DNA from 3 places in the Bacillus sp. LR_5 genome. Region 2 is predicted to be linked to each of the others. Evidence: riboswitches for the same ligand, from Rfam matches in the RefSeq annotation. Region 2 holds a riboswitch; each other region holds the start of a gene.
What was found. A riboswitch is a leader RNA that binds a small molecule or an ion and turns the genes downstream of it on or off. The one in region 2 is predicted to bind S-adenosylmethionine.
Positions count from the first base shown of each region.

Region 1 (2,264 bases), on a different contig from region 2:
CGGAACGAAATTATATTCCTGTTCACCAGCCAACACACCGGTGTATAACTTTTCATTGAGTGTTTTTAATTCTTCCGTCGGCTCTGCTTTGATGTAAATGACATTATTGACAGGCGCAAATGAGCTGTATTTTGTCATTTTGAGAACGATCGGATGGGACTCCTTTGCGATGTTTCTCAGATGTGATACAAGCTGATCCGCTTTCTCCTCTTTACATTCAAACGATGCTCTCAGCGTCAAATGGGGCGGGATCAGGGAATAGCTCGGATCATAGCGCTTTCTGTAAGAGTTCGCAAGGTCTTGGAGTTTTTTTGATGGAAATAAAACGATTCCGTATTTCATATTATGTCCCTCCTGGAAATAAAGTATGATAGAATATCAAAGCATTTTTTTCAGCGCCGGCGTGATGAGCGGCTGCCAGTATGTCCATTTGTGATCTCCGTCAAATGATTCAAAATAATAATCGGAAAGCTTCTCCTCCAGCAGCTGTTTCAGCTCCTGATTCGGTTCTGTAAAGTCCAGAATGTTTCCGTCTGTCGTGTGGACGTCAGTTTCTTTTGTTCCGATTTGGTGATAAATAGAGAGGTGTTTGATATCGTCTGACTGTTTCACAGCTCCCAATACATGTTTGTCAACATAGGGAGACTGCATGATGATGTTTCCGAACATATTCGGATAATCAAGCGCTGTCATAAGAGAAACGGTCGCTCCGAGAGAATCACCGATCAGCGTCCGACCGTAGCCGACTTGATAGGTTGGATACTCGTCATCCGCAAACGGAACGAGCTCATGGGCGATGAACCGTTTATACGCCGAAAATTTTGAGCCTTCCGGATGATAGGTTTTTCTGCGCTCTTTTACATCCTTATAAGGAACACCGATAATAATGCTCCGGTCTATTTCTCGCTTGGACAGCAATTCTTCGACCTGTCTGCCGATTCTCCCCAGCCTGAAATAATCGTGGCCGTCCTGCGCGATAATGACATGGTATTTATAAAGCGGGGAGTAGTTGGACGGCAGATAAACGAGCAATGTCATTTCCTCGTTAAGCTCTTTTGAAAAGAATTTCTTTTCTTGCACTGTGCCGTTTTTCGGTGCCATAATGCATTCCTCCAGGACATCACTAGACTTTCTTGCTGTTTTCCATTATTGTACCATGAATTATTAGAAATTTCTCTCTTTAAACTGTTCGGAACTCGAAGAAAAAAGTGTTGAAATAAACTGCAAATTGCGCTAATATAAAACAATCAGAAAATTGAAATCGATATTTCTTATCGTGAGAGGTGGAGGGACTGGCCCTTAGAAACCTCAGCAACCGGCTTGTTTTGCATTATGTGCAAAACGCCAAGGTGCTAAATCCAGCAAGCGTTTTTTATGCTTGGAAGATAAGAAGAAGCGTTAAACCCCTTCTTCTTATGAGGAAGGGGTTTTTTATTTTGAAAAGGGAAGGTGTCAGCTATATGTCACAGCACGTTGAAACGAAATTAGCCCAAATTGGAAACCGAAGCGACGAAGTAACGGGAACAGTGAGTCCTCCTATTTATTTATCAACAGCATACCGCCACAGAGGAATCGGAGAATCTACCGGATTTGATTATGTCCGCACAAAAAATCCGACACGCCAGCTTGTTGAGGACGCGATCGCCAGCTTAGAAAACGGAGCGAGAGGGCTTGCCTTCAGTTCGGGAATGGCTGCCATCCAAACGATTATGGCGCTGTTTAAAAGCGGAGATGAACTGATCGTTTCATCGGACCTATATGGCGGCACATATCGTCTGTTTGAAAACGAATGGAAAAAATATGGATTGACCTTTCATTACGATGATTTCAGCGATGAGGACTGTTTACGCTCTAAGATTACGCCGAATACAAAAGCGGTGTTTGTGGAAACACCGACAAATCCGCTCATGCAGGAGGCGGACATTGAAAAGATCGCCCGGATCACAAAAGAGTACGGTCTTCTGCTGATCGTTGATAATACATTTTATACACCGGTCTTGCAAAGGCCGCTTGAGCTGGGAGCCGACATTGTGATTCACAGTGCAACCAAGTATTTAGGCGGGCATAACGACCTGCTTGCGGGACTTGTCGTTGTAAAGGATGAGCAGCTTGGTGAGGAAATGTTTCAACACCAAAATGCGATCGGCGCCGTCCTGCCTCCGTTTGATTCGTGGCTTCTGATGAGAGGAATGAAGACGCTGAGCCTCAGAATGCGCCAGCATCAGGCAAACGCGCAGGAGCTTGCGGCGTTTTTAGAAGAGCAG
Region 1 covers NZ_JAVAXX010000002.1:20,209-22,472, forward strand. Annotated here, with positions in the region: gene RAC86_RS00925 (YjcG family protein) at 1-342, opposite strand, end outside; gene RAC86_RS00930 (esterase family protein) at 379-1,101, opposite strand; SAM riboswitch class I at 1,269-1,392, shown strand; gene metI (cystathionine gamma-synthase/O-acetylhomoserine thiolyase) at 1,461-2,264, shown strand, end outside.
Region 1: another riboswitch for S-adenosylmethionine. It lies ahead of metI (cystathionine gamma-synthase/O-acetylhomoserine thiolyase); the one in region 2 lies ahead of RAC86_RS05980 (5-methyltetrahydropteroyltriglutamate--homocysteine S-methyltransferase).

Region 2 (2,264 bases):
AAAGCTGACGATTCCGAGCCCGAATATGCTGTTTTTCGGTGAAAAAGCCGATAAAGGGATTTATGACGACCAAGAGGAATACTTTCATGATCTGGCCCAAGCGTACAAAAAAGCAATCAAAGCCTTCTATGACGCTGGATGCCGCTATCTTCAGCTTGATGATACGTCATGGTCTCTCTTCTTTGAGGAAAAAGGCAGAGAGGTCGTCCGAGCGCTTGGGGGCGATCCAGAAACATTGCCTGCCTTATTCGCCAAAACGATTAACGATGCAGTGGCAGACCGGCCTGATGATTTAGCAATCACGATGCACATTTGCCGCGGCAACTTCCGTTCAACTTGGGCGGCATCAGGAGGCTATGACGCTGTAGCGGAAACGATTTTGGATGGCTTACATTTGGACGGCCTGTTCTTGGAATACGATGATGACCGCTCCGGTAACTTTGATCCGCTCCGTTTCGTGAAACGCAAGGATCTGCAAATTGTACTCGGTTTGATTACATCGAAATACGGCGAGCTTGAAAATCCTGAGGATGTGAAGCGCCGAATCAATGAAGCGGCGCGCTTTGTCAGCCTGGATCAGCTGTGCCTCAGCCCGCAGTGCGGTTTCGCCTCTACAGAAGAAGGCAATCTTTTGACAGAGGAGCAGCAATGGGCGAAGCTGCGCCATGTGATCGACATCGCCAACGATGTGTGGAGATAATCTATCATTGACAGAAACATAAAATGTGTGAATAATAGATACTATCAGAAAATTTCATAAAAAGGTTTTCCTTATCAAGAGAGGTGGAGGGACTGGCCCTGCGATACCCGGCAACCGCTGTTTAACAGAATGGTGCTAAATCCTTTAGAGCAATGATTGCTCTTGAAGATAAGGTTGAGATTGTCACACAAGCTCTTCCTTATCCAAAGGAAGAGCTTTTTTATATTCGAATGGAAAGAAGGAATGGACAACATGCCACAACAAACAACACCCGCAGAACAAAAATCACTTCAAAGAAAAAAACCGCCGTTTCGCGCGGATCAAGTCGGAAGCCTGCTGAGATCTGAGCCCGTTAAAAAAGCGCGGCTGCAAAAAGCGGCCGGCGAGATTACGGCTGAGCAGCTTCGCCAAATCGAAAACGATGAAATCACCCGCATTGTGGAAAAACAGAAGGAAACCGGCCTGAACGTCGTGACAGACGGTGAATTCCGCAGAGCGTGGTGGCACTTTGATTTCCTTGAAAACTTAGATGGCGTTGAGCCGTTTACTCCTGAGCAGGGCATTCAATTCCATAACGTACAGACAAAAGCACGCGGCATAAAAGTGACCGGTGATATCGACTTTTCAACTCACCCAATGCTTGAAGATTACTCCTTTCTCCATAGCATTGCCGGTGACGCGACGCCAAAGATGACAATCCCAAGCCCGAATATGCTGTTTTTCCGCGGAAAGCTGGAAAAGGATGCATACAAAAACGACTATCACCTTTTCCAGCACGATGTATCCAAAGCATATAAAAAAGCGATTCAAGCGTTTTATGACAGAGGCTGCCGCTACCTCCAGCTTGATGATACAGCATGGGCTGTTTTCTTATCTGAAAAAGGCTTAAAACAAATCGAAGCGTTCGGAACAACGCCTGACGAGCTTCGCCAGCTATTTGCGAAATCCATTAACGACGCGATTGCAGACCGTCCGGATGACTTGACCGTAACAATGCACATTTGCCGCGGCAACTTCCAGTCCACTTGGACAGCGGAAGGCGGCTATGACGCAGCAGCCGAAACCATTTTTGACGGCTTGAACCTGGACGGGCTTTTCCTAGAGTATGATGATTCACGCTCAGGCGGATTTGAACCACTCCGTTATGTGAAGCGCTCTGATCTTCAGCTTGTCCTTGGCTTAGTGACATCTAAATTCGGTGAGCTTGAACATCCAGACGATGTAAAACGCCGTATCGAAGAAGCGTCCCGCTATGTGAGCTTAGACCAGCTTTGCCTCAGCCCTCAATGCGGATTCGCTTCAACTGAGGAAGGCAACAAGCTGACTGAAGAACAGCAATGGGCGAAGCTGCGCCATGTGGTTGAGATCGCTAACGATGTTTGGAAATAAGCAAAGAAAAAACACACTTGATTCCCTGGCGGAGCAAGTGTGTTTTTTATGTCATTGAGCGGTATAGCCTCCATCAAGGACGACAGCCTGCCCGGTGACACCCTTCGCTTTCTCGCTTGCCAAAAACACCGCATAATCCGCGATTTCCTTGACGGAAAGCAATCGTTTTTGCGGC
Region 2 covers NZ_JAVAXX010000017.1:4,695-6,958, reverse strand. Annotated here, with positions in the region: gene RAC86_RS05985 (5-methyltetrahydropteroyltriglutamate--homocysteine S-methyltransferase) at 1-700, shown strand, start outside; SAM riboswitch class I at 769-875, shown strand; gene RAC86_RS05980 (5-methyltetrahydropteroyltriglutamate--homocysteine S-methyltransferase) at 953-2,089, shown strand; gene RAC86_RS05975 (3-hydroxybutyrate dehydrogenase) at 2,141-2,264, opposite strand, start outside.

Region 3 (2,264 bases), on a different contig from region 2:
TGTCCATTTGTGGTCTCCGTCAAATGGCTCGAAATCATAATCGGAAAGCTTTTTCTCCAGCAGCTGTTTCAGCTCCCGGTTCGGTTCTGTAAAGTCCAGAATGTTCCCGTCTGTCGTGTGGACGTCAGTTTCTTTTGTTCCGATTTGGTGATAAATAGAGAGGTGTTTGATATCGTCTGACTGTTTTACGGCTTCTAGTACGTGTTTGTCAACATAGGGAGACTGCATGATGATGTTGCCAAACATATTCGGATAATCAAGCGCTGTCATAAGTGACACGGTTGCTCCGAGCGAATCACCTATCAGCGTTCGGCCGTAACCGATCTGATAGGTTGGATACTCATCATCTGCAAAAGGAACGAGCTCATGGGCGATGAACCGTTTATAAGCCGAAAATTTTGAACCCTCCGGATGATAGGTGTTTCTGCGCTCTTTTACATCCTTATAAGGAACACCGATAATAATGCTCCGGTCTATTTCGCGTTTCGACAGCAATTCCTCAACCTGTCTGCCGATTCTCCCCAGCCTGAAATAATCGTGGCCGTCCTGCGCGATAATGACATGGTATTTATAAAGCGGGGAGTAGTTGGACGGCAGATAAACAAGCAAGGTCATTTCCTCGTTAAGCTCTTTTGAAAAGAATTTCTTTTCTTGCACTGTGCCGTTTTTCGGTGCCATAAAAACATTCCTCCAGGACATCACTATACTTTCTTGCATTTTCAATTATTGTACCATGAATTATTAGAAATTTCTCTCTTTAAACGGTTCGGCACACGAAGAAAAAAGTGTTGAAATAAACTGTGAATTGCGCTAATATAAAACAATCAGAAAATTGAAATCGATATTTCTTATCGTGAGAGGTGGAGGGACTGGCCCTTAGAAACCTCAGCAACCGGCTTGTTTTGCATGTGCAAAGCGCCAAGGTGCTAAATCCAGCAAGCGTTTTTTATGCTTGGAAGATAAGAAGAAGCGTTAAACCCCTTCTTCTTATGAAGAAGGGGTTTTTATTTTGAAAAGGGAAGGTGTCAGCTATATGTCACAGCACGTTGAAACGAAATTAGCTCAAATTGGGAACCGTAGCGATGAAGTCACGGGAACAGTGAGTGCTCCTATCTATTTATCAACAGCATACCGCCACAGAGGGATCGGAGAATCTACCGGATTTGATTATGTCCGCACAAAAAATCCGACACGCCAGCTTGTTGAGGACGCCATCGCTAACTTAGAAAACGGCGCGAGAGGGCTTGCCTTTAGTTCGGGAATGGCTGCTATCCAAACGATTATGGCGCTGTTTAAAAGCGGAGATGAACTGATCGTTTCATCGGACCTATATGGCGGCACGTACCGTTTATTTGAAAATGAATGGAAAAAATACGGATTGACTTTTCATTATGATGATTTCAGCGATGAGGACTGTTTACGCTCTAAGATTACGCCGAATACAAAAGCGGTGTTTGTGGAAACGCCGACAAACCCCCTCATGCAGGAGGCGGACATTGCACATATTGCCCGGATTACAAAGGAGCACGGTCTTCTGCTGATCGTAGATAATACATTTTATACACCGGTCTTGCAGCGGCCGCTTGAGCTGGGAGCTGACATTGTCATTCACAGCGCAACCAAGTATTTAGGCGGGCATAACGATCTGCTTGCTGGACTTGTCGTGGTGAAGGATGAGCAGCTCGGAGAGGAAATGTTTCAGCATCAAAATGCAATCGGCGCCGTCCTGCCGCCATTTGATTCGTGGCTTCTGATGAGAGGAATGAAGACGCTGAGCCTCAGAATGGGCCAGCATCAGGCAAACGCGCAGGAGCTTGCGGCGTTTTTAGAAGAGCAGGAAGAAATTTCGGATGTGCTGTATCCCGGAAAAGGCGGCATGCTGTCCTTCCGTCTGCAAAAAGAAGAATGGGTCAATCCGTTTTTAAAAGCGCTGAAGACCATTTGTTTTGCAGAAAGCCTCGGCGGGGTGGAAAGCTTTATTACATACCCTGCGACCCAGACGCACATGGATATTCCTGAAGAGATCCGCATCGCAAACGGGGTGTGCAATCGGTTGCTGCGCTTTTCTGTCGGTATTGAACATGCGGAAGATTTAAAAGAGGATCTAAAACAGGCATTATGTCAGGTCAAAGAGGGAGCTGTTTCTTTTGAGTAAACACAATTGGACGCTGGAAACCCAGCTCGTGCACAATCCATTTAAAACAGACGGCGGAACCGGGGCGGTCAGTGTACCGATTCAGCACGCCTCGACTTTTCACCAATCT
Region 3 covers NZ_JAVAXX010000198.1:3,005-5,268, reverse strand. Annotated here, with positions in the region: gene RAC86_RS27270 (esterase family protein) at 1-678, opposite strand, end outside; SAM riboswitch class I at 846-966, shown strand; gene metI (cystathionine gamma-synthase/O-acetylhomoserine thiolyase) at 1,034-2,155, shown strand; gene metC (cystathionine beta-lyase) at 2,148-2,264, shown strand, end outside.
Region 3: another riboswitch for S-adenosylmethionine. It lies ahead of metI (cystathionine gamma-synthase/O-acetylhomoserine thiolyase); the one in region 2 lies ahead of RAC86_RS05980 (5-methyltetrahydropteroyltriglutamate--homocysteine S-methyltransferase).